DNA from 3 places in the Rhizobium changzhiense genome. Region 3 is predicted to be linked to each of the others. Evidence: predicted binding sites of a transcription regulator. Region 3 holds the regulator's gene; each other region holds the start of a gene.
What was found. The regulator LexA, encoded in region 3, represses DNA repair genes until DNA is damaged. The targets are predictions, from matches to a motif close to TGTTCNNNNTGTGTTCNG.
Positions count from the first base shown of each region.

Region 1: a site for LexA is predicted at 6,349-6,366, ahead of recA (recombinase RecA). Genes of this name have one in related genera too.
Region 2: a site for LexA is predicted at 7,781-7,798, ahead of G9X68_RS07150 (DNA recombination protein RmuC). Genes of this name have one in related genera too.

Region 1 covers NZ_JABFCQ010000002.1:652,373-662,338, forward strand. The annotation lists gene G9X68_RS12620 (GNAT family N-acetyltransferase) at 36-482, shown strand; gene G9X68_RS12625 (glutathione S-transferase family protein) at 560-1,186, shown strand; gene G9X68_RS12630 (AraC family transcriptional regulator) at 1,231-2,082, opposite strand; gene alaS (alanine--tRNA ligase) at 2,399-5,053, opposite strand; gene recA (recombinase RecA) at 5,208-6,302, opposite strand; gene G9X68_RS12645 (carbohydrate kinase family protein) at 6,532-7,476, shown strand; gene G9X68_RS12650 (pseudouridine-5'-phosphate glycosidase) at 7,562-8,488, shown strand; gene cckA (cell cycle histidine kinase CckA) at 8,736-9,966, opposite strand, start outside.
Region 2 covers NZ_JABFCQ010000001.1:1,431,475-1,441,440, reverse strand. The annotation lists gene rpoN (RNA polymerase factor sigma-54) at 1-306, shown strand, start outside; gene G9X68_RS07175 (DMT family transporter) at 433-1,356, shown strand; gene hpf (ribosome hibernation-promoting factor, HPF/YfiA family) at 1,649-2,224, shown strand; gene ptsN (PTS IIA-like nitrogen regulatory protein PtsN) at 2,295-2,759, shown strand; partial or broken gene G9X68_RS07160 (methyl-accepting chemotaxis protein) at 2,833-5,171, opposite strand; gene G9X68_RS07155 (ribokinase) at 5,518-6,417, opposite strand; gene G9X68_RS07150 (DNA recombination protein RmuC) at 6,522-7,748, opposite strand; gene G9X68_RS07145 (globin-coupled sensor protein) at 7,956-9,452, shown strand; gene def (peptide deformylase) at 9,550-9,966, shown strand, end outside.
Region 3 covers NZ_JABFCQ010000002.1:233,800-243,765, forward strand. The annotation lists gene lpxB (lipid-A-disaccharide synthase) at 1-1,109, shown strand, start outside; gene gltA (citrate synthase) at 1,141-2,430, opposite strand; gene G9X68_RS10585 (ComEC/Rec2 family competence protein) at 2,721-5,153, shown strand; gene lexA (transcriptional repressor LexA) at 5,134-5,853, opposite strand; gene G9X68_RS10595 (VOC family protein) at 6,049-6,945, shown strand; gene kdsA (3-deoxy-8-phosphooctulonate synthase) at 6,942-7,787, shown strand; gene eno (phosphopyruvate hydratase) at 7,925-9,199, shown strand; gene G9X68_RS10610 (FtsB family cell division protein) at 9,336-9,656, shown strand; gene pdhA (pyruvate dehydrogenase (acetyl-transferring) E1 component subunit alpha) at 9,802-9,966, shown strand, end outside.

The sequences.
Region 1 (9,966 bases), 420 kb from region 3:
TTTCCCCGCCGTTTTCATTTTGGGAGAATGAACCGATGACGGCCATCCTGCGACCGCTCGAACCCTTTGACCGAGCCGCTTGGGAACCCCTTTGGGAGGCCTATCAGCGCTTCTACGAAGTGGTCATCCCGCCCGAAACCACGGATCTCACCTGGGCTCGCTTCCACGATCCTGACGAACCGATGCATGCGCTCGGCGCCTTCGACGAAGACGGCCGTCTCGTCGGCATCGTCCATGCCATCTTTCACCGTTCCTGCTGGCTGCCGCAATGGACCTGCTACCTGCAGGATCTCTATGTCGACCACAGCCAGCGCGGGCTCGGTACCGGTGCCGCTTTGATCGAGGCCGTCGCCGACCTCGCCCGCGCCAACGGCGCAGGCAGGCTCTATTGGATGACCCACGAGACCAATGCAACGGCCCGCCGGCTCTATGACAGCATCGCCGAGCGCTCCGGCTTCATCCAATATCGCAAGCCGCTCTGACGATTGGGGCTTGCAGGCAGACATCGCTGCCCTATTGATTCCGTGGGATGGAATAACCGGAACACGAGGAGGATTTCATGACCGAGGAACTGGTATTCTATACGAACCCAATGTCGCGCGGCCGCATCGCGCGCTGGATGCTGGAGGAGATCGGCCAGCCCTATCGCACCGAATTCCTGACCTTCGGCGAAACCATGAAGGCGCCGGAATATCTCGCGGTCAATCCGATGGGCAAGGTGCCGGCAATCCGCCACGGCGACACCGTCGTCACCGAATGCGCGGCGATCTGCGCCTATCTGGCCGAAACCTTCCCCGAAAGGGCGCTGGCGCCGAGACCGGAGGAGCGCGCCCGCTATTACCGCTGGATGTTTTTTGCCGCCGGTCCGCTCGAATCGGCGGTGACGATGAAGGCTCTCGGCTTCGAAATTCCGAAGGAACGCCTGCGCATGGCCGGCTGCGGCGGTTTCGACGACGTCATGGACACATTGGAGAAAGCCGTCTCCGCTTCGACCTACATCGCCGGCGAGCGCTTCACCGCCGCCGACGTCTATGTCGGCTCCCATATCGGCTGGGGCATCGGATTCGGCGGCATCGAAAGACGCCAGGCCTTCCTCGACTATGTCGGCCGCATCAGCCAGCGTGAGGCCTACAAGCGGGCCAACGCCCTTGATGACGAAGCCATCAAGACCATGCAGGCCGCTTGAGTTTCAAAGGCGCGGCGGATCCGCCGCGCCCCCGACCGACGACTTTAGACAAGCGGCATGTGAATGTCCGTCAGAAGCTCGGTCGGCGGCACCTCGCGCGGATTGTTGAGATATTCCTCGAACATGACCCTGTCCTTCAACTGCCGGCCGGATTTCGGCAGCCATTCGGCAAAGAGCCACTGATAGGACTTGGACATGTCGGCATAGGGACCCTTGTGGCGCAGCACCGCATAATCGCCGCCGTCGATCGTGCGCCGCTCGAAGGGTGCCGCCGCCGGCATTTCGGCAGCGCCGGTGACGCAGGCGATCGAGCGCAACTTTTCTTCCGGAACAAGATCGGGATCGTCGAGATAGATGCCAATCATCCGCATGTCGGGCTTGGCGAGGCCGCGGGCGTAAAGCGTGCCGAACAGCGTCTCGAAGGCCTTGTCGATCTGCATGTAGGAACCGGTATGGGCAACGCCGATCACCTCGATCGGCCCGATCTCGCGTATGGTAATGTCTAACATGGCTTTGGTCTTTCCGTTAGGTGAGGGTTCAAAGGCTGTGTGGCTTCCCTCTTTCCGGTAGCGGGCCGGCGGCATGCCGTAGACCGACTTGAAGATACGATTGAAGGATTGGAGATTGGGATAGCCTGATCGCTTCGCAATTTCGCTGACGGCAAGCTCGGTGCGGACGATCTCGCCCGCCGCGCGATGCAGCCTGAGCCGCTTGACGGTGGCCGCCAGCGTCTCGCCGTAAATCGCCCGGTAGATCCTGTGCCAGTGATAGCTCGACATGCAGGCGATCTCGGCAAGGCGCTCCATATCCAACTCTTCGTCGAGGTGGTCGTGAATATAGGCCGAAACCCGTCTCAGACGGTTTTCATAAAGTGCCCATGCCGTTTCGCCATTCATGTCGGAACCTCGTGCAAATCGATCGGCTTGAGAGAACCATATCCCGATTTGACAAATCCTGCTGACTTGCTAGCTCCGGAGGCCAACGCTACGCCATCGACCCGCTAAGCGGCAGAGGAAAGCGTCGCTATATGCGGGCTCACTGCCTCTCCTCCCTCATTCCTGTGCTTGTCACAGGAATCCAGCCACGGCGCGTCCGCGCCGTGAATGAATCAGTAGCTAAAGAGAAAGAGTCCTTCGCGCCCAAGGACTTGGGCGCACTGGATTCCTGTGACGAGCACAGGAATGAGGGAGGCGAGCCGACGTACCCGACAGGTCAGCCGGCGAGTGCCACCGCCACCGCTTCGATTGCTTCGTCGGCCTTGGCGCCGTCAGGGCCGCCAGCCTGTGCCATGTCCGGGCGGCCGCCGCCGCCCTTGCCGCCAAGCGCGGCAGAAGCGACACGCACCAGATCAACGGCGCTGAAGCGATCGACGAGATCGGGCGTGACGGCCACGACCGCACTTGCCTTGCCATCCTCTGAAACGCCGACGAGAGCAACGACGCCGGAGCCGATGCTGGTCTTGCCGTCATCGGCAAGTCCCTTCAAATCCTTGGGATCGACGCCCGAAATCGCTTTGCCGAGGAACTTGACGCCGGCGACTTCACGCACGGCATCGGCCGAGCCGCCCTGCCCGCCGCCCATGGCGAGTTTGCGCTTGGCGTCGGCCAATTCCTTTTCGAGCTTGCGGCGCTCGTCAATCAACGCTTCGACACGTGACAGCACTTCGCCCGGCTGCACCTTCAGCGAGGCGGCAAGCGTCTTCACGCGCTCGTCCTGTTCGGCCAGATATTCGCGCGCCGATTCGCCGGTGACGGCCTCGATACGGCGAACGCCGGCGCCGACGGCATTTTCGCCGAGAACGCGGATCAGGCCGATCTGGCCGGTGGCTCCGACATGGGTGCCGCCACAGAGTTCGATCGAATAGGGCTTGCCGGCCTTGGCGCCGCGTACACCCTCGCCCATCGCGACAACCCGGACTTCATCGCCGTATTTTTCGCCGAACAGCGCCATCGCGCCTTCAGCGATCGCATCATCGACGCTCATCAACCTCGTGGTAACCGGCGAATTCTGCAGCACGATCTCGTTTGCCATATCCTCGACGATCTTCAGCTCCTCGGCCGACATCGGCTTCGGATGCGAAACGTCGAAGCGCAGGCGCTCGGGCGCGACCAGCGACCCCTTCTGCGCCACATGCGTGCCGAGCACCTCGCGTAGCGCCTCATGCAGCAGGTGGGTCGCCGAGTGGTTGGCGCGCAGCCGCGAACGACGGGCATGATCGACCGTAAGCACAACCGCGTCGCCGTCCTCGACCACACCGTCGATGACAGTACCCTGATGCACGAACAGGCCTTCGCCCCTCTTCTGCGTGTCTGAAATCTCGATCTTGCCGTGATCGGACGAGATCACGCCTGTATCGCCCATCTGGCCGCCGGATTCGCCGTAGAACGGCGTCTGGCTGACGACGATCTGTACCTTGTCGCCGGCCATGGCTTGGGCCGCAACAGCGCCGTCCCTAACGATCGCCTGCACCACGCCTTCAGCCGTCTCAGTGTCGTAACCCAGGAATTCGGTCGCGCCGTGCTTTTCCTTGAGCTCGAACCAGATGGTCTCGGTCGCCTTTTCGCCTGAACCGGCCCAATGCGAGCGGGCTTCCGCCTTCTGGCGCTGCATCGCATCGGTGAAGCCGGAGATGTCGACGCCGATCTCGCGGGCGCGCAGCGCATCCTGCGTCAGGTCGAGCGGGAAACCATAGGTATCGTAGAGCTTGAAGGCGGTCTCGCCATCAAGCATGTCGCCCTTGGCAAGGTCCGCAGTCGCGTCGGAGAGAAGCGACAGGCCGCGCTCCAGCGTCTTGCGGAAGCGGTTTTCCTCGAGTTTCAGCGTTTCGGATATCAGCGGCTCGGCACGCACCAGTTCCGGATAGGCGCGACCCATCTGCTGCACCAGCGTCGGCAGCAGCTTGTACATCAGCGGTTCTTTGGCGCCGAGAAGCTGCGCATGGCGCATGGCGCGGCGCATGATACGGCGCAGCACATAGCCGCGGCCTTCATTTGAAGGCAACACGCCGTCAGCAATCAGGAAGGCAGAGGAGCGCAGGTGGTCGGCGATGACACGGTGGCTGGCGCTGCCCTCCGCCTTGACGCCTATCGTATCCTCGATGGTGCCGGTCAGCGTGCGGAAGAGGTCGGTATCGAACACGCTCTGGACGCCCTGGAGAATACAGGCCATGCGCTCCAGACCCATGCCGGTGTCGATCGACGGGCGGGGCAGCGGGTTGCGAACGCCAGGCTCGGTCTGTTCGAACTGCATGAAGACGAGATTCCAGAATTCCAGGAACCGGTCGCCATCTTCTTCCGGGGAGCCTGGAGGCCCCCCCCAAACATTCTCACCCTGGTCGATGAAGATTTCCGAGCACGGGCCGCAGGGGCCGGTATCGCCCATCTGCCAGAAATTGTCAGAGGTCGGGATGCGGATGATCTTGTCGTCGGAAAAGCCGGCGATCTTCTTCCAAAGCGCTGCTGCTTCTTCGTCCTCGGAATAGACGGTTACCAGCAGGCGGTTCTTCGGAAGGTCGAAGCCTTCGGTGACGAGCTTCCAGGCAAGCTCGATCGCATTCTCCTTGAAATAGTCACCGAAGGAGAAGTTGCCGAGCATCTCGAAGAAGGTCAGGTGGCGTGCGGTATAGCCGACATTGTCGAGGTCGTTGTGCTTGCCGCCGGCGCGCACACATTTCTGCGACGTCGTCGCCGTCGAATAGGGACGCTTTTCGAGGCCGGTGAAGACGTTCTTGAACTGCACCATGCCGGCATTGGTGAACATCAGCGTCGGGTCGTTGCGCGGCACGAGCGGGCTCGACGGAACGATCTCATGGCCGTTCTTCTTGAAATAGTCGAGGAAGGTCGACCGGATATCGTTCACGCCGCTCATGCTATGCCCTTCAATGCTGCCCGAGGCAGGTAAATTTAAATCCATCGGCTTTTAACGTTCGCCCCCGCCACTGTCCAGCAGACAAACAAAACCGGCCGCATTCTCATCAGGAATGCGGCCGGTTGGAACTGTCCGATGAGTTCAAGCGCGAAAATTACATTTCCGCAGTGGCATCGCCATCGCCGTCATCCGGGTCCGGTCCGCCATTCTGCAGGAAGCGGTCGGCGATCAGGCCGGCATTCTGGCGCAGCGACAGTTCGATCTCGCGGGCGAGATCCGGATTGTCGCGCAGGAAGGTTTTGGCGTTTTCACGGCCCTGGCCGAGACGCTGGCTGTTATAGGAGAACCAGGCGCCTGACTTCTCGACGATGCCGGCCTTGACGCCGAGATCGACCAGTTCGCCGGTCTTGGAAACACCCTCGCCATACATGATGTCGAACTCGACCTGCTTGAAGGGCGGCGCCATCTTGTTCTTGACGACCTTGACGCGGGTCTGGTTGCCGATCACCTCTTCACGTTCCTTGACCGCGCCGATGCGGCGGATGTCGAGGCGCACGGAGGCATAGAATTTCAGCGCATTGCCGCCCGTCGTCGTCTCAGGCGAACCGAACATGACGCCGATCTTCATGCGGATCTGGTTGATGAAGATAACCATGGTGTTCGACTTGGAGATCGAAGCGGTGAGCTTGCGCAGCGCCTGGCTCATCAGGCGCGCCTGAAGACCGGGAAGGCTATCGCCCATCTCGCCCTCGATTTCGGCACGCGGCGTCAGTGCGGCGACCGAGTCAACGACGAGAACGTCGACGGCGCCGGAGCGCACCAGCGTATCGGTGATTTCGAGCGCTTGCTCGCCGGTATCGGGCTGCGAGATCAGAAGGTTCTGCAGGTCGACGCCAAGCTTGCGGGCATAGACGGGATCGAGCGCATGTTCGGCATCGACGAAGGCGCAGATGCCACCCTTCTTCTGCGCTTCGGCAATCGTCTGTAGTGCAAGCGTCGTCTTGCCGGAGCTTTCCGGCCCGTAGATTTCGATGATGCGGCCCCTCGGCAGGCCACCAACGCCGAGTGCAATATCGAGGCCAAGCGAGCCGGTCGAGATCGTCTCGATCTCGACAACATTCTCGTTGGAGCCGAGTTTCATGATCGAGCCCTTGCCGAACGACCGCTCTATCTGTGAGAGTGCCGCTTCAAGCGCCTTGCTTTTGTCCACCGATTTGTCCTCTACCAGCCGCAATGAATTCTGAGACATCCGATCCACCTTTAGGTTATTGAAGCCGCTCAAGCAATGTCGAGTTTGTACCCTATTTGTTCCAATCTCGCAATAGGCGATCAAACAGTTGAAAGAAAAAGGTAAAACGACACGTGTTCTGCATTTGTTTTATCAATGAAAAGCAACGGCTTAGGCCAAAAGTGTCGACTCAACCGCGACGTGGCGCACCGTATCGATTCGTCCTTCGGGCATCGGGAGAGCGGATCGGATGAAGAAAAAGATTCTTGTTCTCGGCGGCGCCCATGTCGACCGGCGCGGCCGCATCTCCGGTGAGACGGCGCCTGGCGCCAGCAATCCCGGCACCTGGTTCGAGGAACCGGGCGGCGGTGGCTTCAATGCGGCGCGCAACTTGGCGAGGCTCGGTTTTCAGGTGACGATGATCTCGCCGCGCGGCGGCGATCCGATGGGCGAGACGGTCGGAGAAGCTGCCGATTTCGCCGGCATCGACGACCGGCCCTTCGTCTTCCTGGACCGCAAGACGCCGAGCTACACGGCGATCATCGAGAAGGACGGCAATCTGGTGATCGCCCTCGCCGACATGGATCTTTACCGCTTCTTCGTGCCGCGACGTCTCTCCATCCGCTGGGTGCGGGAGGCCTTCGCCGCGCATGATTTCATCCTCTTCGACGCCAACCTGCCGGAAGAGACGATCGCGGCGATCGTCGCCAAGGCACGCTCGCTAGACAAGCCCGTTGCGGCAATTGCCATCTCGCCGGCCAAGGTCGTCAGGCTGAAGCCCTGCATCGGAGATATCGACTACCTGTTTCTGAATGAGGCTGAAGCTGCCGCCCTTGCCGGTGAGCGGCCGGAAGAGGCTGCGGGCTGGCCGCCGTTGCTGAACGAGATCGGCATCAGGAACGCCGTCGTCACCCGCGGCCGGCGCGAGCTCGTCGCGTTTTGCGATGGCAGCGCCGTGACGCTGCAGCCGCCGATCGCCGACACCGTCGCCGATGTCACGGGTGCCGGCGATTCTCTTGCTGCCGGCACACTCGCTGCCTTGATATCAGGCCTGCCGCTCGAAGAAGCCGTCCGCCACGGCACTGCGGCCGCCATACTGACCGTGCAGTCGCAGCACGCCGTCAACGAAAATCTGACGCCCGATCTGCTGAATGAGGTGCTCGCCCTTGTTCCCAAGGTCAGAATTCTGCATTGAAGCGGCTAACTATAGTTGAGCATGATGTTGTCCGAAAGCCGCTCACACCTTCGGCATCATGCTCTGTCGATCACAGGACAAGACCATGACCAAGCCCGTCTCCCCTCTTTTGCCGATCGCTTATTCGAAGGAAGTCGCCAGCGCCAAGCAGCGCGGCGCGCCGCTGGTGGCGCTGGAATCGACGATCATCACCCACGGCATGCCCTATCCCGGCAATATCGAGATGGCCCGCAGCGTCGAGGCGATTATTCGCGAACAGGGTGCGGTGCCGGCAACGATCGCCGTCATTCACGGCACGCTGCATATCGGCCTTGAAGCCGCGGAACTGGAGCAACTCGCCAAGGCGACCGAAGTGATGAAGGTGTCGCGCGCCGATCTCGCCTTCGCCATCGCCGAGCGCCGCACCGGCGCCACCACGGTCGCGGCGACGATGATTGCGGCGGCGCGCGCCGGCATCCGTGTCTTTGCCACAGGCGGCATCGGCGGCGTACATCGCGGCGCCGAGGAAAGTTTCGATATATCAGCCGATCTCGAGGAACTCGCCCGCACCGGCGTCATCGTCGTCTGCGCCGGCGCCAAGGCGATCCTCGACATTCCGAAAACGCTGGAAGTGCTGGAAACCCGCGGCGTGCCCGTCGTCACCTATGAGAGCGAGGAATTCCCCGCCTTCTGGTCGCGCTCCTCCGGCATCCCAAGCCCACTGTCGCTGAACAGCCCGGCCGCGATCGCCAATTTCCAGACGGTGCGCGAGCAGCTCGGCATCGATGGCGGCATGCTCGTCGCCAACCCCGTGCCCGAGGCCGACGAAATCGCGCGTGAGGAGATGGAAATCTATATCGAGCGGGCACTCGACAGCGCCGAGCGCGACGAAATCACCGGCAAGGCCGTGACGCCCTATCTGCTCTCGACCATCTTCGACCTGACGGATGGCCAGAGCCTGAAGACTAACATCGCGCTCGTCGAAAACAACGCGCGGCTTGCTGCTGAAATCGCGGTGGCGCTGGGCGAGTAAGGACTACGGGCCGCCGGCGGTGCCAGGCAAGCCCCCTCTGCCCTGCCGGGCATCTCCCCCACGGGTGGGGAGATTGGCAGGAAGCACCGGCTTCCCCAACCAAGTTTCCATTGCAGCTCGGAGAAACGTTGATGTGATGGAAAGCGTTCGCCCCTTGTGATCTCCCCACCTGTGGGGGAGATGCCCGGCAGGGCAGAAGGGGGCTGACACGGCACAACGCCCACGCTCACCCTCCGACAACCCTCCCTCACCCGTCCAACGTCTCCTTCACCACAACAGCAAGCTGCTTCAGCGAAAACGGCTTCGGCAGGAAGCCGAATTTCGCCTCCGGCGGCAGGTTGCGGGCAAAGGCATCTTCGGCATAACCGGAAACGAAGATGAACTTCATGTCGGGATAGGTCTTGCGCAGCTCGCGCAGCAGCGTCGGACCGTCCATTTCGGGCATCACGACGTCGGAAACGACGATATCGACCTTGCCGTCGAGTTCTTCCAAGATGCTCAGCGCCTCGACGCCCGAGCCCGCCTCGTGCACGGTATAGCCGCGCGTTTCCAGCATGCGCTTGCCGCCGCGGCGCACCGCCTCCTCGTCCTCGACGAGAAGGATGACGGCCGATCCCGTCAGGTCCTCCGGCTGCTGCGGCGATACCGGCAGCGGCACCACTTCGGCCCCGGCGATGGCGCCGTCGATCGAGCCCGCTTCGGCGGCCACCGCCGGCTCCGGAATGTGGCGCGGCAGGAAGACGCGGAAGGTCGTGCCCTTGCCGACTTCGGATTCCGGCTGGATGTAGCCGCCCGACTGTTTGACGATGCCGTAGACCATGGCGAGGCCAAGCCCGGTGCCCTTGCCGACATCCTTGGTCGTGAAGAACGGCTCGAAGATCTTGTCCATTATCTCCGGTGCGATACCGGTGCCGTTGTCGGCGACTTCGACCAGCACCATGTCCTCTGCCGGCATGTAGGAGTAATTGAAGGCCGAGACCTCGGCGGCAGTCAGATTGCGGGTGCGCAGCGTCAGCGTGCCACCTTCGGGCATTGCGTCGCGCGCATTGACGCAGAGATTGATCAGCACCTGCTCGAATTGCGAAAGATCTGTTTTCACTGGCCAGAGGTCGCGGCCATATTGCACGTCGAGCTTGACGTTGGTGCCGGAAAGCAGCCGGTCGACCAGCATGCGCAGGTCGCCGACGACATCGGTCAGGTTCAGCACCGAGGGCCGCATCGTCTGCTTGCGCGAGAAGGCGAGCAACTGGCGCACCAACACGGCGGCGCGGTTGGCGTTGCGCTTGATCTCTATCAGGTCGGCGAAGCTGGCATCGGCCGGCCGCGCCTGCAGCAGCAGATGGTCGGAGGAAAGCAGGATCGCCGTCAGCACGTTGTTGAAATCATGCGCGATGCCGCCGGCGAGCGTTCCCACGGCATTCATCTTCTGCGTCTGCGCCATCTGCGCTTCCAGCGCCTTCTGCTCGGTCACCTCGACG
Region 2 (9,966 bases), on a different contig from region 3:
AACAAATATATGCTGACGCCGCGCGGCCTCTTCGAACTCAAATATTTCTTCACCGTCTCGATCAGTGCCGTCGCCGGCGGTGACAGCCATTCGGCCGAGGCGGTGCGTCACAAGATCCGTGCGCTGATCCTGCAGGAGAGCCCGGAGGCGGTGCTTTCCGACGACGATATCGTCGACATGCTGAAGAAGGGCGGTGTCGATCTCGCCCGCCGCACCGTTGCGAAATACAGGGAGGCAATGAACATTGCCTCTTCGGTCCAGCGCCGCCGCGAGAAGCGGGCGCTCGCCAAGGTCGCGGGCTTCTGACGCAGCAATGCTTCGACCTCGATCGAAGCATCCGGCCTGCAAATCCCATTATTCCTCTCCAGCGCCCAGGTCTTTTCAGACGCGCAACGGCTGCAACCCTTTGAATTGTCTTCAACGAAGATCGAAATGCCGACGATGACGCCGCAAAATCCGAACCTTACCAGGGAGCTTTTCCTGCTGCTGGTGCTGGCGACCCTCTGGGGTTCCTCCTACAGCTTCATCAAGATCGGCGTCGAGACGATCCCGCCGATAACGTTGATAGCCGCCCGCACGCTGATTGCCGGCGGCATTCTGCTGGCCGTCCTGCGCCACCGGCGTGTCCGTCTGCCGCGCGATCGTGCGACCTGGCGGCGGTTTTTCGTTCAGGCCTGTCTGAACAGCGTCGTCCCCTTCACGCTGATCGCCTGGGCGGAGCAGTCCGTCGATGCCGGACTGGCGGTCATCCTGAATTCGGCAACGCCGATCTTCACCTTCCTGCTGGCCGTGCTGATCACCCGCCATGAGCAGGTGACGCTGCGAAGGCTCTTCGGCGTTATGGCCGGGCTTGCCGGCATCTGCCTCGTCATCGGCGTCGAAGCGCTCGGCGGTCTCGGTGAAAACCTGACGGCGCAGCTTGCCATCATCCTGGCGACCGTCTGTTATGCAGGTGCCGCGATTTTCAGCAAGAACTTCAAGGGGCTTGATCCCGCAGTGCCGGCGGCCGGTTCGTTGACCTCAGGCGCGGTCATTCTCTTGCCGATAAGTCTCGTCGTCGATCGGCCGTGGGAACTCGATCCTTCGGCGGCATCGATGCTGGCGCTGCTGGCCCTCTCTGCCTTTTCGACGGCGCTCGCCTTTGTGATCTATTTCCGTCTCGTTCAGACGCTGGGTTCGGTCGGAACCACCGCGCAAGCCTATCTCAGGGTGCCGATCGGTGTTGCGATCGGCATCGTCTTCCTCGGCGAGAGGCTGAGCCCGACGGCCTGGATTGGACTCGTCTGCGTCATATCGGGTGTCGCCGCCATGACGATCCCCGCAAGAAGGGACGCAACGCAAGCGCGAAACGCGTAAGATGTATTGGGTGGCGATCGGCGGCATGCCCTGCCAGGCAAGGTATCCGCCACCCGTTGACCGTGTGCCGCCGAGGGTGATTCGGCGCCCTATTGACTTTTCGGCAAGCTCTGGCTAGAAGCCCGCCGCAATCGATGCCGCGAACGGCGTCTGGAGTTATCCCCAGCATCAGAAGGGCACCAAGGACCCGCAGGCCTAAGCCGATCTTGCTTGAGATTGTGCGAAGTGCTTGGATGAACCTGAGGCTTGGCGTAAACTGATACCCGCAAACGACCATAAGAAGGGAAACTCCATGAGTGTGCGTGTATCCGGGAAACATATGGAAATTGGTGAATCCTTCCGTCAAAAGATCGAGGACCAAATTGGTATGGCCATCACGAAATACTTCGACGGGGGATATTCCGGCCAGGTGACCGTGGAAAAGGCGAGTTCTCGTTACTCGGCGGATTGCAAGCTGCATCTCGACAGCGGCGTGGTGTTGCATGCGGCCGGCGAGGCGACCGACCCGCAATTGGCTTTCGACGCCGCCTCCCAGCGGATCGAAAAACGGCTGCGGCGTTACAAGCGCAAGCTCAAGGACCATCACGCCGGAAACCATCTGAATGGTTTTGCAGAGGTTTCCTACACGGTCATGGATTCCGTTCCTGATCACGATGATGAAATCGCCGACGATTTCGCTCCGGCGATCGTCGCAGAAAGCACGAAGCAGCTGAAGACCATGTCGGTCGCCACCGCAGTGATGGCGCTCGACATGACCGACGAGCCGCTTCTCCTGTTCCGCAGCCCCGGCAAGGAACATCTGAACATCGTTTACCGTCGGCACGACGGAAATATTGGCTGGATCGATTCGGCCAGTATCAAAGGCTGAGATCAGCGTGGTGAGCGGCGGCATTGCCGCCGCTCCTTGCATTTGATCCCGGCGACAGAAGGAAAAAGAAATGGCATTGGCAGATTTGCTCCATCAGGATGCGATCATTCCCGCCCTCAGAGTAAATTCCAAGAAACAGTTGCTTCAGGAATTGGCTGCAAGAGCCTCCAGGATCACCGGGCTTTCCGAACGGGAGATCTTCGACGTCATCCTGCAGCGGGAACGCCTGGGCTCGACCGGAGTCGGCAACGGCATCGCCATTCCCCACGGCAAGCTGGGAAACATCCATTCGATCGTCGGCATCTTCGCCCGGCTGGAGCAGCCGGTCGATTTCGAGGCGCTGGACGACCAGCCGGTCGACCTCGTGTTCCTGCTGCTTGCACCGGAAGGCGCGGGCGCCGATCATCTCAAGGCTCTGTCGCGTATCGCCCGCGTGCTGCGCGATCACGATCTGGTCGCCAAGCTGCGCGCCACCGATTCCGCCTCGGCGATCTACGCCTTCCTCAACGAAGAGCAGACGTCGAACGCTGCCTGAGCTGCATTAATCTCCGAATGTGAAAAGGCGCCGGGTCTCCCAGGCGCCTTTTGCATTATGAGGGGCTGAACGATCAGAACTCTTCCCAGTTGTCCTGTGCCACGGCAGCGGATCCGCGCGACGGGGCAGTCGCGCGACGGACCGCCGGGGCGCTCGCGCGAGGCGAAGGGGCTGAAGTCGCCGGTGCCCGCATCTTTTGCGCGACAGAGGCAAGGGCTGCGGCGTTGCCCGAACCCGAGACATTGAAGCGGGTGGCGAGCGCCTTCAGCGTTCGTGCCTCGTCGTTGAGTGCGACGCTGGCCGCGGTCGCTTCCTCTACCATCGCCGCATTCTGCTGCGTCACCTGGTCCATCTGGTTCATGGCTTGATTGATTTCCTTCAGGCCGACAGCCTGTTCGCTGGCCGATGCCGAAATCTGCCGGATGAGGTCGTTGATGCCCATCACCTGTTCGGCGATCTTGTGCAGCGTGCTGCCGGCGCGCCCGACGAGATCGACGCCCTCCTTGACCTGGACGGCCGAACTGTTGATCAGCGTCTTGATTTCCTTGGCGGCATTGGCAGAACGCTGTGCAAGTTCGCGCACCTCCTGGGCGACGACGGCAAAACCCTTGCCGGCTTCCCCGGCACGCGCCGCCTCGACACCGGCGTTGAGCGCCAGCAGGTTGGTCTGGAAGGCGATCTCGTCGATGACGCCGATGATCCGCGAAACCTCCGTCGAAGATTGTTCGATCCCTTGCATCGAGGCGATTGCCTTCTGCACCACTTCACCGGACTTTTCGGCATCCTGGCAGGCGAGGTTGACGTTGTCGGCTGCCGTGCGCGCATTTTCGGCGCTGGAATCGACCTGCGCGGTGAGCTCGTTGAGCGCGGCCGCCGTCTCTTCCAGGCTGGCTGCCTGCTGCTCGGTGCGCTTGGCGAGATCGGAAGCGCTGTTGCTGATTTCACCGGTGCCGGAGCCGATATTGGCGACGCTGAGGTTCATCGTGTTGATGGTCTCTTCGAGGCTCGCGAGCGCGGCGTTGAAATCCTGTTTCAGCTTGCCGTATTCGCCGGGGAACTCGTCGGTGATGCGGTAGCCGAGATTGCCCTGCGACAGCGCGGAAAGGCCGGCGCCGACGATTGAGACGATATGGCGCTGCAGCGACACCGATTCCTGGCGTTCCGATTCCGAGCGGCTGCGCTCGGTCTCGGCGGCTTGCGCTGGTCGGCGGCCTCGTCTTCGAGGCGGCGGCTGTCGGCGAGCGTGAAGCGAAAGCCTTCCAGCGCCTTGGCGACCGAACCGACCTCGTCGCTGCGGTCCTGGGCAGCGACCGGTTCGTCATATTGGCCGTCGCTCAGCGCCCTGACGCTGGCGACAAGCCCGCCGAGCGGCCGCTGCACGAAAGAGCGGACGGCGAAATAGAGCGCCAGCATGACGGCGCCAAGCACGATCAGCCCGTTGATGATCATCATGTAGGTCTGGTCTCGCACCGGCGCGTTGATCGCCGTGTGCGGCACGTCGACGAGCACGACCCAGGTGGCGTTGACGCCGGGAACCGAGAAGGGATAGACGACGCGATCGAAGGGATCGAGGCCGTCATAGGTGAGGTTCCTGACGAGGCCGGGCTGTTTGCTCGACAGCGCCGACTTGACGATGTCGGCACCTTCGCCGTCATATTCCTTGGTCATCAGGTCGGGGATCGGCGCGACGATCCAGTTGCCGGCCTGCGACAGCAGCGTGACGCGGCCCGAACCGAAGGGATGCAGCGCCTGCAGCTTGTCGGTCAGCGACTTCAGCGAAATGTCGACGCCGCCGACGCCGATCATCTTACCATCAGACATGACCGGATAGGCAATCGAGGTCAGCAGCGTCGGCACGTCGGTTCCTTCGGCCATATAGGGCGTGGTGATCGCGCCCTTGCCGCTGTCGGCGGCGAGCTTCCACCATGCGGCGGTATAATCATTGTCGAAGGTCGAATATTGGATGCCGCCGTCCTTGGTCTTCGACCAGTAAGGCGTGAAGGCGCCGTTCTTGTTGGTGCCTTCGTCATTGTTGTTGGCGATCTCGGTGCTCTTGCCGTCAAGCGCGCCGAGCTGCTCGCAGAACCAGCTGCCGAAGGCGAAGGCATTCTGCTCGAGATTGGCCTTCAGCACGTTGATCATGCCCTTGCGATCGAGCGACTTGCCTTCATGGCCGCGGCCGATGACACCCGACATGGTACGCGCGGCGCTGGCGAGCTCCCCGACATTGGCGGCGATTTCATTGGCGATCGATTTTGCCTCGAGGTTGGCCTGATCCATCGTCAGCGTCTGGACGCGATCCCGGGTCTGGCCGATGAGGAAAAAGTTCGAAACGATGAGAACAAGTGCGATGGCGATGCCGGTGATGACGATGAGTTTCGCGGCAAGCGATTTCATGCGAAAAATGAACATGGGGTCCTCGGGCAAGGATGCGCCGAACGGGCATTCTCCGGCGCAGGAGCAAAGGCTTCGCCCCGTCATGGAGCCGCCGCCTACAGCGCTGCGCGTCTTTTCAGACGCGCAAAGGACGCTGTAGCACTTTGAAACGCTGCATAATTTTATCCTTAAATCGATTCCGATTTAAGGAATTATGCAGTGACGGCCGGATTCCAGAAGGTGGGAGACGCCGGCGGCCATGAGGAACATCGCCGGAAATCTCTTAAATTTGAATGAAACTCTATCGAACGGGGCCATGAAAATCGCCGGAACGCCCTGAATTACAGGGAGTTTTGCCGACGGCTTCGCAAAGAGACGCGGACTATATCCTGTCTGCGACTTCCTCGCTCAAAGGGATCGAAGGTTGCGCCCCGGCCTTGAGGCATGCGAGCGAACCGGCAACCGCCGCACGGCGTAGCGCCGAGACAAAATCGAGGCCGTCGTCGAGGCTGGCGGCGAAATAGCCGCAGAAAGTGTCTCCGGCGCCAACCGTATCGACAGGTTCGATCTTGAGACCCTGCGCCCTTGAAATCGCGCCGTCGCGAATGGCTATGACCCCGTCGGCGCCGAGCGTCACGATCAGCGTCTGGCCCGTCTCCGCATGCAGGCGCACAAGGGCTGCCTCGCGCGCTTGGGCGTCCATGCCCTCCTGCCCGGCGAGCCGCTCGAACTCGGTCTCGTTGGCGATGACGATATCGGCGAGCCGGCCGAGGCGGGCCGCATCGGGGATCAGCGGCGCGAGGTTGAGGATGCTGGTGACGCCCTTGGCGCGGGCGGCCGACAGCGCGCGTTCGACGGCGGCAGCCGGCACTTCGAGCTGCAGCATCAGGATATCGCCTTCGTTCATGCGGCCGATCGCCGTCTCGGCATCGGCGGGCGTGACGAAGCCATTGGCGCCGGGAACGACGGCAATCATGTTTTCGCCGTCGCCGCCGACAAGGATCAGCGCCGCACCTGTGGGACCGTCGACATGTTTGATCAGAGAAAGGTCGGTGCCTGCATCATCGAGCAGGGCAAGCGCCTCCGCAGCGAAGGCATCCTTGCCGACGGCGCCGGCCATATGCACGTAACGTCCGGCGCGGCGCGCTGCCAGCGCCTGGTTGGCGCCCTTGCCGCCGGCGGCCGTGGCAAAGCCGTTGCCGGCCACCGTCTCGCCGGGCTTCGGCAGGCGCTCGGTCGTGGCGATGAGATCCATGTTGATGGACCCGAAAACTGTGATCATGAATGTGTCCCGTCTTCTAGAGCATGATGCCGAAAAGTGTGATCGGTTTTCGCACGACATCATGCTCCTAGTGCTTCATGCGGGCGAGACACTGCCCGAAGCGGTCACTCCTCGTCAACCACCCGGAGCTTGAGAAGGCCGGTGCGGCTTTCGACCGATTTGACCGCGGCTTCGCCGTCGCGGGCGGTTTTTGCATCGCCGCCCCCCGCCTCGAATTCCAGCGCTTCGATCCTGGCGCCGCGCTTGGTGAGCTTGTCGGCTGACGTGACCACCATGTCGATATCCTTCTGCGCCATGGCGAAATGGCCCTGCAGTTTGCGCACCCGCTCATCGAGGCGGCTGAGATCGTCCATCAGGATCGCCACTTCGCCCTGGATTAGATGCGCCTGCGCCCGCATGCGCTGGTCCTTGAGCACGGCCTGGATGACCTGGATCGACAGCATCAGCAGCGACGGCGAGACGATGACGATGCGTGCGCGATGCGCCTTCTGCACCACCGGCTCGAAGTGCTCGTGGATCTCGGCGAAGATCGATTCTGACGGCACGAAGAGAAAGGCCGTATCCTGGGTTTCGCCCTGGATCAGATATTTCTCGGAAATGTCCCTTATGTGGACCTCCATGTCGCGGCGGAACTGCTGGCCGGCGATCTTGCCGGCCTCGGGACTGCCGGCGTCGCGGATCGCGTTCCAGGCTTCGAGCGGAAATTTCGCGTCGATCACCAGCGGCGGCGCGCCGTTCGGCATGCGGATCGTGCAGTCCGGCCTCGAACCGTTGGACAGCGTCTGCTGGAAGGCGTAGGCGCCCATCGGCAGACCGTCGGCGACGATCGTTTCCATCCTGGACTGGCCGAAGGCGCCGCGCGTCTGCTTGTTGGACAAAATGGCCTGCAGCCCGACGACATCCTTGGCGAGCGTCTGGATATTGTTCTGCGCGGCATCGATGACCGCCAGCCGCTCCTGCAGCCGCTGCAGGTTCTCATGCGTCGATTTCGTCTGCTCGGTGATCGTCGAGCTGACGCGCTGCGACATGCCGTCGAGGCGTTGGCTGATCGTCTGGTTGAGTTCGCTCTGCCGTGCGCCGAAGACCTCGGTCATCGCCGCGATGCGGCCCTGCATCTCCGCCTGGATCTTCAAAAGCTCGGCCATCCGCGCTTCGTTTTCCTGAGCACGAAAGCTCGCTTCCTCCGCCTGCTCGCGGCGAAGGCTGGCGCCGCGCAGCAGAAGCACGATCACCAGCAGGGCGAGGGCGGCGAGAACGGCGCCGATAAGCGCCAGCATGGCCGGGCTGATCGAGGCAAGGGCAAGAGAGAGCGATTCGGAATGGATGGTCATGCCGCAAGCATAACAGAAGAAATGGCGATATATAGATCAAAACGTGAACGGAATGGGTGGGCCTCAATATCCTCGCAAGCGACCGCTCTTCCTCGCTCGGGGCAGAAGAAATCGTCGTCCGATTTAACGATTGCTCAACCATATTGGCCAAAACCTGCGGCGCAGAAATTCCTTCCCGCGCGCGTCGCGCCAAGTACAGAGATCTCCATGACCGCCCAGCAGACCGACAGTGCCCTCAGGCAGCGCCTCGATTTCATCGAACTGGATGAGGCAGCGCGCAAGTCGATGCGGGATCTGCGCCCGGTCATATCAGAGCTGATCGGTGGCGCCCTCGATAAATTCTACGCCAAGATCGCCAAGACCCCGGCTGTCGCGGGCTTCTTCGCCGATAAGAACCATGTCGGCCACGCCAAGAAGCGCCAGCAGGACCATTGGGCCAATCTCGCCGGCGGCGCGTTCGACGAGAGCTATGTCAACGGCGTGACCGCGGTCGGCCGCACCCATGCCCGTATCGGGCTGGAGCCGCGCTGGTATATTGGCGGTTACGCCATCGTCATGTCCGAACTAGTCAAGGGCATCATGGAGAAGCAATGGCCGTCGATCTTCGCGCGCCGAGAGGGCAAGGCATTGGCCGAGAAGCTGTCGGCCGTCATCAAGGCCGGCATGCTCGACATGGATTATTCCATCTCGGTCTATCTCGAGACGCTCGAAGCCAAGCGTCAGGCACTGGAGGAGGAACGCGCTCAGGCCGAATCCGACCAGGCGATCGCGCTGGAGCAGCTGCGCCGCGGCCTGGAAGCGCTGTCGAACGGCGATCTCGAGGCCACCCTGCCGTCCGATCTGCCGGGCAATTTCCGGCAGATGGCCGAGGATTACAACCGCGCCGTCAGGGCGCTAAGCCAGTCCTTTGCCTCCGTGCGTGAGACCTCAGGCCGTATCATGAGCGGCGCCGACGTCATTTCCAAGGCAACCAACGATCTGGCGCTGCGCACTGCGCAGCAGGCGGCAGGCGTCGAGGAGAGCTCGGCCGCCCTGCAGCAGCTTTCTGTCAGCGTCGGCCAGACGGCCGCCAATGCCGAGAAGGCGTCGGACGCCGTGCGCGAGACGCAAGAGAAGGCGAAGAACTCCGGCGAACTCGTCACCAGCGCCGTCTCGGCGATGGCCGGCATCGAGAAATCCTCGACCGGGATCTCCAAGATCATCGGCGTCATCGATGAGATCGCCTTCCAAACCAATCTGCTGGCGCTGAACGCCGGCGTTGAGGCGGCCCGTGCCGGCGATGCCGGCAAGGGTTTTGCCGTCGTCGCCCAGGAAGTCCGCCAGCTCGCCCAGCGCACCGCGGAAGCGGCCAAGGAGATCAAGAACCTGATCTCGCAGAGCTCGACACAGGTCAATCAGGGCGTCGGCATCGTCTCCAGCACCGGCGAGGCGCTGAACGACATGATTAGCCGCATCGACATCATCAACCGTTTCGTCGCCGATATCGCCGCCGCCGCCCGCGATCAGGCGACCGGCGTCAACGAGGTCAGCATCGCCGTCCGCAACATGGGTGCGATCACCCAGCAGAATTCGGACATGGTCGAGCACTCTTCAGCGGAAACCCGCCGCCTCAAGGACGAGGTGGAAACCCTGATCGAGCTGCTGCGGCGCTTCCGCGCCCGGCCGGAGGGCCGTTCAGCCGGTGCGGCCCTTCGGGCAGCCTGAGGGGAATATGGCGAAATTCCGGGCGGGGATGCAAAAAAGCGTATTCCCCGCCTGCCGGATAATTCCATAGTCGGAAAAGATGGGTTATGGGAACGCCATGACCATCAAGCCACTCATCATTCTTCCCGATCCCGTTCTCCGCCAGCTGTCCAAGCCGATCGAGCGGGTGGACTCCGACCTGCAGCGTCTTGCCGACGATATGCTGGAAACCATGTACGACGCGCCGGGCATCGGCCTTGCGGCGATCCAGATCGGCGTGCCGCGCCGCATGCTCGTTATCGACATCTCGCGCGAAGGCGAGGAAAAGCAGCCGCAGGTCTTCATCAATCCGGAGATCGTCAAATCCTCCGACGAGCGCTCCGTCTATGAGGAAGGCTGTCTTTCGATTCCGGACTATTATGCCGAGGTCGAGCGCCCGGCTGTCGTCTCGGTCAAATATCTCGACCGAAACGGCAAGGAACAGACCGTGGAAGCCGACGGCCTGCTCGCCACCTGCCTGCAGCACGAGATCGAC
Region 3 (9,966 bases):
GTGCCGATCTCATCGCCGCCCTGAAGCGGATTCATAGCGGACCGGTGGAACTCGTCGGCGTCGGCGGCGAGGGGCTGCAGGCCGAAGGCTTGCAATCGCTGTTCGATTTTTCCGAGCTGTCAATCATGGGTATCACCCAGGTGCTGAGCCGGCTGCCAAAGCTCTATACCCTGATCCGCCAGACGACGGCTGCCATCATCGCCGCAAGGCCTGATATTCTTCTCATCATCGACAGCCCGGATTTCACCCATCGCGTCGCAAAGCGCGTCCGCACCGCGCTGCCCGATCTGCCTGTTGTCAATTATGTCTGTCCGAGCGTCTGGGCCTGGAAGGAATATCGCGCCACGCGCATGCTCGCCTATGTCGATCACGTGCTCGCCGTCCTGCCCTTCGAGCCGGCAACGATGCAACGCCTCAATGGCCCGGCGACAACCTATGTCGGGCATCGTCTGGTCGCCGACCCCGCTCTGCTGGAGACACGTCGCCTGCGCGTGGGAAGGCGACCCGGCAGCGGCACGATCCTGCTTCTTCCCGGCTCACGCTCCTCCGAGATACAGAAACTTCTGCCCTATTTCGAGGTCGCAACGAACGAACTCGTCGCCCGCAACGGGCCGACACGCTTCGTTCTGCCGACGGTGACGCACAAGGAGGCGCTTATCCGCGAAATGACGGCCGGGTGGGGGATAAAGCCGGAGATCGTCGTCGGCGCAGAAGCAAAATGGAAAGCCTTTGCCGAGGCCGATGCAGCCATGGCGGCATCCGGAACCGTTATTCTTGAACTGGCGCTTGCAGATGTTCCCGTCGTCTCCGCCTACAAGGTCGACTGGATCATGCGCATGCTGACATCGGGCATCAAGACCTGGACCGGCGCGCTGCCAAACTTGATCGCCGATTACCCGGTCGTCCCGGAATATCTGAACGACGTCGTTCGCGGCGCAAGCCTCGCGCGCTGGATGGAAAGGCTGTCGGCCGACACCTATCAGCTAAAGGCGATGAAGGAAGGGTACGACCTCATCTGGCAGCGCATGCAGACCGAAAAGCCGCCCGGCGAGCATGCCGCCGAGATCCTTCTCGATGTGCTGAAAAAGAAAAAACCCGGTCATTTCTGACCGGGTTTCTTTTGGGTTCTTTCTGAAGCGATCAGCGCTTCGAAACCGGAATATAGTCGCGCTTCGGTTCGCCGACATAGAGCTGGCGCGGACGGCCGATGCGCTGTTCCGGATCCTCGATCATCTCGTTCCACTGCGCGATCCAGCCGACGGTGCGGGCGAGCGCGAAGAGCACGGTGAACATGGTCGTGGGAAAGCCCAGCGCCTTCAGCGTGATGCCGGAATAGAAGTCGATGTTCGGATAGAGCTTCTTCTCGATGAAATATTCGTCGGTGAGCGCGATGCGCTCCAGCTCCATCGCCACTTCGAGCAACGGATCGTCCTTGATGCCGAGTTCGCCGAGCACTTCATGCGTCGTCTTCTGCATGATCTTGGCGCGCGGATCGTAGTTCTTGTAGACACGGTGACCGAAGCCCATCAGGCGGAACGGATCGTTCTTGTCCTTGGCGCGGGCGACATATTCCGGAATGCGATCGACCGTGCCGATTTCGTTCAGCATGTTGAGGGCTGCTTCGTTGGCGCCGCCATGCGCGGGACCCCAGAGGCAGGCAATGCCGGCGGCGATGCAGGCGAACGGGTTGGCGCCCGACGAACCGGCGAGACGGACGGTCGAGGTCGAGGCGTTCTGCTCATGATCGGCATGCAGGATGAAGATGCGGTCCATGGCGCGGGCAAGCACCGGATTGACCACATATTCCTCGCAAGGCACGGCAAAGCACATGCGCAGGAAGTTCGAGGCGTAGTCGAGGTCGTTCTTCGGATAAACGAAGGGCTGGCCGATATGGTATTTGTAGGCCATGGCGGCAAGCGTCGGCATCTTGGCGATCATGCGCAGGCTGGCGACCATGCGCTGGTGCGGATCGGTGATGTCGGTGGAGTCGTGATAGAAGGCCGACAGCGCGCCGACGCAGCCGCACATGACGGCCATCGGATGCGCATCGCGGCGGAAGCCGGTGAAGAAGCGGCTCATCTGCTCGTGCACCATGGTGTGGTGCGTGACGCGGTAATCGAAATCCTTCTTCTGCACGGTGGTCGGCAGTTCGCCGTAAAGCAGCAGATAGCAGACCTCGAGGAAGTCGCCGTGCTCGGCGAGCTGCTCGATCGGATAGCCGCGATGTAAGAGGACACCTTCGTCGCCGTCGATGTAGGTGATTTTCGATTCACAGGATGCGGTCGAGGTAAAACCCGGATCGTACGTGAAGGAAGCCGTGTTCTTGTAGAGGGCACCGATATCGATGACGCTCGGGCCGATCGTGCCGCTTTTGACAGCAAGGTCGACAGACTTGTCACCGATTTTTATTGTAGCGCTTTGATCCGTCATGCTGATCCTCCGAAATGGCGGTGGCGCCATAAAAGCGCCATAGGGGTTAAGCGTCCTCACCGATAGCTATATGATCGCGAAGCTAATGCCAAGTTACCGTGATGGCATTTTGTGCATTGCGGTATCACCTTTTAGGCACTGCAGCGATGAGCCGCATGCATATCGGAAGCCGATGATTCGACTGGTCTTTTGGCGCTCGCGATTTTCCCTCATATTTCAATCGATTATGCTTGCCGGATTTGATTGGAGGTTGCATTCTGGCCGCCTTCGCAGCCGGGCTTGGGCGGTTCATGCAGGAGTTGACGACAGTCGAATTGCGGCCGGAAGCGGGCGAAGGCCCTGCCGACTCCTCCAGTTTTTCACCACCTGTCGTGGTGACGCGAGCGACAAGGACGCAGTCGGAGACACCATTGCGCCACCGGCTGCCGGCCGCAGCCTCGCAATTGCTGCGTGCCGGCATGCGCATGCTGGGCGAGGAGGTAGACCATGGCCGCCTGCTGCTGTTTTCGCCGGTCTTCCTCGGCGCCGGGTCAGCCGGCTGGTTTCTCGCGGCATCGGATTTTCCTCTCGTTGCATCACTGCTCTGCCTGTTGGCGCTGACCGTGGCGGTTCTCATCGCCGGCCGCAGCCGGGCGGCAGTGCGGGCAACGCTGCTGGCGCTTTCACTCGTGGCCTGCGGCATGGTCACGGCGCAGTTCGAGAGCCAGCGGGCTTCCACCGTGATCCTCGATTCCGCCGTGACGACGACGGTGACCGGCCGTGTCGAGCGGCGCGAAGGTGATGGTCGCGGGCGGTGGCGCTACATTCTTGCCGTTACCGGCACTGAGGCGCCACAGGTGAAGCGGCCGCCGGACCGCATCACCGCAATCGCCCGCGGCGCGGACGTGGCCTTCGAGATCGGCGATATCATCACTGGCAGAGCGCGGCTGACGCCGCCGGCAGGCCCAGCGCTTCCCGGGCTCAACGACTTCTCCTTCGGTGCCTATTTCGATGGCATCGGCGCCAACGGCTTCTTCTACGGTGCGCCGACGAAGGTCGATGTGCAGGCAGGTCCGCAGGCGGCCAGATCGACGACCGAAGCGCTGCTGGAATGGCTCTACCGGCTGCGCAGCGGTATCGGCGACCGCATAAGGTCGATCCTGCCCGGCGACACCGGCGCTTTTGCCGCTGCTCTGGTGACGGACGAGCGGCGCGCCATCTCGGATGCGACGACGGAAGCGCTGCGCCAGTCCGGTCTGGCGCATATCATCGCCATCTCCGGTCTCAACATGGCGCTGTCGGCCGGAATCTTCTTCGTCGGCTTGCGGATGCTGCTCAGCTTCTTTCCCGGTGTCGCCGAGGCCTATCCGACGAAGAAGATCGCCGCCGCCGGCGCGCTCATCACCGTCACCGCCTATTTCCTGATCTCCGGCTTTGCGGTCTCTGCCGAACGCGCTTTCATCATGATGGCCATTATGTTGATCGCCGTCTTCTTCGACCGGCCGTCGATCAGCCTACGCAATGTCGCTCTCTCCGCGCTTGTCATCATTGTCATTTCGCCGTCCGAGGTCTTGGGTCCGAGCTTCCAGATGTCTTTTGCCGCCACATTGGCGCTGGTCTCTGGCTATCAGCTTTGGAAGGATCGGCGGGTCCGCGAAAACGCTTTCCTGAAGCTGCCGATCATCAGGCCCTTCGTTACCGTTGCGGGCTTCTTCGGCGGCGTCTTCCTGACCTCGTTGATCGGCGGTTTTTCCACCGCGCTGTTTTCGATCGAGCATTTTCATCGCCTGACCGCCTACGGCCTGCCGGCAAATCTCGCGACAATACCGATCATCTCCTTCATCATCATGCCGGCCGGCTTGCTGGCAATGCTGCTCATGCCTTTCGGCTTGGATGTTTGGGCCTGGAAGATCGTCGGATTCGGCCTCGATCTGGTGATCGCGGTCGCCAAGACGGTGTCCGGCTGGGATGGCAATATCGACGTCGGCCGTTTGCCCGCCTGGTATTTCACCGTCGCCGTGGCAGGCTTTCTGCTGCTGACGCTGCTCCGCACCCGGTTGCGCCATATCGGCACATCGATTATCGGGGTCGCAACGCTCATCCTGCTGCTTCTGCCGGTTCCCCGGCCGCCGGATCTGGTGATTTCGGAGGATGGTAGTCTCGTCGCAATCGTCGAGGCGGCGGCAATGGCTTCCAACCGTGAAAGACCGCCGGATTTCATCTTCGACCAGTGGCAGAGAGCGCTGGTCCTGCCGAAGCATGATCCGCCGAAGATGCTGGACGGTCCTGCTATCCCGCCGGAGGGAGAAGATCGCCGCGTCAGGCTTTCCCGCGATCAGCAGAACGAAGCAAGGACCGCGATGCGGGCCGCCGCATCGGGCGGTGACGCAAACCGCTTTTCCTGCGTCAAGAAGGCCTGGTGCACATCAAGGCTTGGCAATGGTCAGGTGGTAACCGTCATCGACAATGCCGCCTATCTCGGTCCGGCATGCGACGCGGCCGATATCGTCGTGACGTCGGTCCGCCTTCGCTTCAACAGCTGCCGCTCAGGTGCGACGCTCTTCACCGGTGAGACGCTGCGCAGGAGCGGTTCCATCGAGTTGCGCTTCACGGACGCCGGCCCGGAGGTCGCAACCGCATTCGATGCATTGTCGCGGCCATGGATGCGCCATCGCGCCTATGACTGGCGCAGCAATAGTTTTACCGAAACCGGACTGGCCAATGTCAGTGATAGCGGCGAATGAGGCCGACGAGTTTGCCCTGTACCTTGACACGGTCCGGCCCGAAGATCCGGGTCTCGTACGCCGGGTTGGCGGCCTCCAGCGCGATCGAGGCGCCCTTGCGGCGGAAGCGCTTCAGCGTCGCTTCCTCGTCATCGACGAGGGCAACGACGATATCACCGGGACTTGCAGTGCTGCCGTTGCGGATGATCACGGTGTCGCCGTCGAAGATGCCGGCGTCGATCATCGAATCGCCCTTGACCTCCAGCGCGTAATGTTCACCGGAGCCGAGCATGTCGGCCGGAACGACGATGTCGTGGGTGTTGTTCTGGATCGCCGAGATCGGAACACCGGCAGCGATTCGGCCCATGACCGGCACGGAGACCGAATTGCCGTTGTCGGCGACGGGCTTTGCAGGAGCAGGGGCGGCGACCGGCTGTGGCTTGCCGAGGCTGCCCTCGATCACGCTCGGCGAAAAGCCGCGCCGGGGCTGGATGCTGGGGCTGTAGGCCTCCGGAAGCTTGATGACCTCAAGCGCGCGGGCGCGGTTCGGTAGGCGGCGAATGAAGCCGCGCTCCTCGAGCGCTGTAATCAAGCGATGAATCCCGGACTTCGAGGCGAGGTCCAGGGCATCCTTCATCTCATCGAAAGATGGCGGAACGCCGGATTCCTTCATGCGCTCATGAATGAAGAGGAGAAGCTCCTGTTGTTTGCGCGTGAGCATCGACGTTGTGACCTCGTGATTGAAACAAATCCAGAACAGACACTATATGTTCCATATGTGTTCCGCAAGTAGCTAAATTTCCGTAAAACTTGGCGCCAACTCGTTGAGATTTTTATTTTCATTCGCCGGATTGGGACACAAGTCTTGTATTGAAGGTCGCGCTGCACATCTCTTGACCTTTCCAGGAGGGACATGATGAACGAGCATTCCGCCAAACCGTACCCGCTGGATCATATCGTGCTGCCGGTCGTCAATATCGATCTGGCGCGCGAGAGGCTCGGCAAGCTCGGCTTCACCGTTGCCGCCGATGCGCGCCACCCCTTCGGAACGGAAAACGCCTGCGTCTTCTTTGCCGACAAGACCTATCTGGAGCCGCTCGGGATTGCGAGCGTCGAAGAGAGCGAGGCATCGGCGCGGCAAGGCAACGTCTTCACCGCCCGCAACCAGGCCTTCCGCTTCCGCTGCGGCGAGGAGGGGCTTTCGGGGCTGGCTTTCGGCAGCAAGGATGCCGGCATCGATCATCAGAATTTCGTCGGCAACGGATCGAGCGCCGGCGAGATGCTGCAGTTCACCCGGCCGATGACGATGCCGGACGGTTCCGAGACGATTGCCGGCTTCAAGCTGGCTTTTGCCGCCGACCTGCGCGCGCCTGATCTCCTGCTTTTCACCGTCGAGCGCGTCAATCCGCTGCCGACCGACCGCGCCGCGCTTGAAACACATGCCAATGGTGTGACCGGCATAGTCGAGATCGCGCTTTGCACGCCGGAGCCGGCCGCCTTCGCTGCCTTCGTCAGCCTTGCCGTGGCGCAATCGGCAGTCGAGAAAACCGGTTTCGGCGTCAATATCGCGGCATCGAATGCCAAAATCAGCCTGATGACGCCAGAAGGGCTGGAGGCCTATTTCGACATTGGTGGCTCATCCGCCGATCGCGGCCTACGCGGCCGGGCAATCCTCTTCACTGTCGCCGATCTTGCCGTGACAGAAGCGCATTTGGCTGCTAACGGGGTGACTTACACGCGCAAGAACAATCGCATTCTGGTGAAGCCCGCGCCCGGGCAGGGCACGCTCTTCGCCTTCGAGGAAACACGATGAGCACTGATACGAATTCCGAAGTCAGGATCGGCGAAGGCCAAGGCCAGGTCACCTTTTCCAATACCGGCCGCCTGTCGCTGATTGCCGGTCCCTGCCAGATGGAGAGCCGCGACCACGCCTTCATGGTTGCCGGCACACTGAAAGAGCTTTGCGGAAAGCTCGGCATCGGCCTCGTCTACAAGAGCTCCTTCGACAAGGCGAACCGGACCTCGCTGTCGGCCGAACGTGGTATCGGGATCGAAAAGGGCATGGAGGTCTTTGCCGACCTCAAGAAGGAATTCGGGTTTCCTGTCTTGACCGACGTCCATACCGCCGAGCAATGCGCGGAGGTGGCAAAGATCGTCGACGTCCTGCAGATTCCGGCCTTCCTTTGCCGCCAGACCGACCTCCTCATCGCTGCCGCCAAGACCTGCCGCGTCGTCAATGTCAAGAAGGGTCAGTTCCTCGCTCCCTGGGATATGAAGAACGTCTTGAAGAAGCTCAATGCCAGCGGCAATCCGAACGTGCTGCTGTGCGAGCGCGGCGCCTCCTTCGGTTACAATACGCTGGTCTCCGACATGCGCTCGCTGCCGATCATGGCGGCGATGGGCGCGCCCGTTATCTTCGATGCGACCCATTCCGTGGCGCAGCCGGGCGGGCAGGGCGAATCCTCCGGCGGTCAACGTGAATTCGTGGAAACGCTGGCGCGCGCAGCGGTGGCTACCGGTATTGCCGGCGTCTTCCTCGAAACCCATCAGGACCCCGATAATGCCCCTTCCGACGGACCGAACATGGTCTACCTCAAGGACATGCCGCGACTTCTCGAAAAGCTGCTTGCCTTCGATGCGGTCGCCAAGGCTTGACGTTCAACAGCCTGACATGATCGTGCTGTAGGCCACATCCCAACGCTGGTCCGAAGGCTATTGCAGCATTGTAATTTGCACACCTTCGACTAAGACAGGTTTCGAACCATTTATCACCCACCGAGCAGGAAGAACCCATGACTGCAATCACCGATATCATCGCCCGTGAGATTCTCGATAGCCGTGGCAACCCCACCGTCGAAGTCGATGTCTATCTCGAAGATGGCAGCATGGGCCGCGCGGCCGTTCCCTCGGGTGCCTCGACGGGCGCACATGAGGCGGTCGAACTGCGTGACGGCGGCAAGCGCTATCTGGGCAAGGGCGTCGAAAAGGCGGTCGAAGCCGCTAACACTGAGATCTTCGACGCGATCGGCGGCATCGACGCCGAAAATCAGATCCAGATCGACAATATCATGATCGAGCTGGACGGCACGCCGAACAAGTCGCGCCTCGGCGCCAACGCCATCCTCGGCGTTTCGCTCGCCGTCGCCAAGGCTGCCGCCCAGGCATCCGGCTTGCCGCTCTACCGTTATGTCGGCGGCGCATCCGCCAGCCTGCTGCCGGTGCCGATGATGAACATCATCAATGGTGGTGCCCATGCCGATAACCCGATCGATTTCCAGGAATTCATGATCCTGCCGGTCGGCGCCGATTCGATCGCCGAAGCCGTGCGCATGGGTTCGGAAGTCTTCCATACGCTCCGCAAGGAACTTGCCGCACAGGGTCACAACACCAATGTCGGCGATGAAGGCGGTTTCGCACCGGGCCTGAAGAGCGCGCCGGAAGCTCTCGACTTCATCATGAAGTCGGTCGAGAAAGCCGGCTACAAGCCGGGCGAGGATATCTACCTCGGCCTCGACTGCGCCTCGACGGAATTCTTCAAGGACGGCAAATATGTTCTCGAAGGTGAAGGCCGCACGCTCGAATCAGGCGCCATGGCCGAATATCTCGCCGAGCTCGCTGCCAAGTACCCGATCATCTCGATCGAAGACGGCATGGCTGAAGACGATTGGGACGGCTGGAAGACGCTGACCGACCTGGCCGGCAAGAAGACCCAGCTCGTCGGCGACGATCTCTTCGTCACCAACTCCGCCCGTCTTCGCGACGGCATCCGCATGGGCGTTGCCAACTCGATCCTCGTCAAGGTCAACCAGATCGGCTCGCTGACGGAAACCCTCGATGCCGTCAACACGGCGCATAAGGCAGCCTATACCGCCGTCATGTCCCACCGCTCCGGCGAAACGGAAGATTCGACCATTGCCGATCTCGCGGTCGCCACCAACTGCGGCCAAATCAAGACCGGCTCGCTGTCGCGTTCCGACCGCCTTGCCAAGTACAACCAGCTGATCCGCATCGAAGAAGGCCTCGGCCCCCAGGCTCAGTATGCCGGCCGCTCGATCATTCGCGGCTGATCGGATCTGATGTTCAATGGTTTGACCCGCGCCCTTCGGCGCGGGTTTTTTGTTGCTCGGTTTTTAGAGTCAACGAACGGTTAATCTCTGCGCGTTAGATTGAATGAATTGGTAATGCGTTCAAGAGCATGCGTGTATGTGGACAAAGCATCATAAGAAGAGAAGGATCGGTCGCTTCGTCATTCCGGCCATGACGGTCGCCTTCCTGTCCTATTTCGGTTATCATTGCATCCATGGCGATTACGGCCTGCGCGCGACGGAGACGTTTGAGCGTCAGCGTGTCGCCCGTGAAAAAGAGCTTGCGGTCTTGAAGGCGAAGCGCGAACATCTGGAAAATCAGGTCGCGCTGTTGAGTGACGGCTCGCTCGACAAGGATATGTTGGACGAAAAAGCGCGTTATCAGCTCAACATGTCGCGTGCCGACGAGATCGTCGTATTCAATCACTATTCCAATTAACTGGAAACAGGTTAATTGGAATTTTCATAGTTTTTCCAATAATTTAGCGCCGAATACGAGCCATGCAATTATGGCATTGCTGTGGTCATATTTCTTCCCTATGGTACGCGCCACCAAGAAACGACAAACCCATAGGGAGGGTTGAATGGCGCCGCGAAAGACCGCGACCGTTTCCAGCCGCAAAACTGCAGCAAAACCGGCAGCCAAGGCATCGAATGGAGGCCCGGTAGCCGACTTCGATCGTGATGAGGAGCTCAAGGCCTATCGCGAGATGCTGCTGATCCGCCGCTTCGAGGAGAAGGCCGGCCAG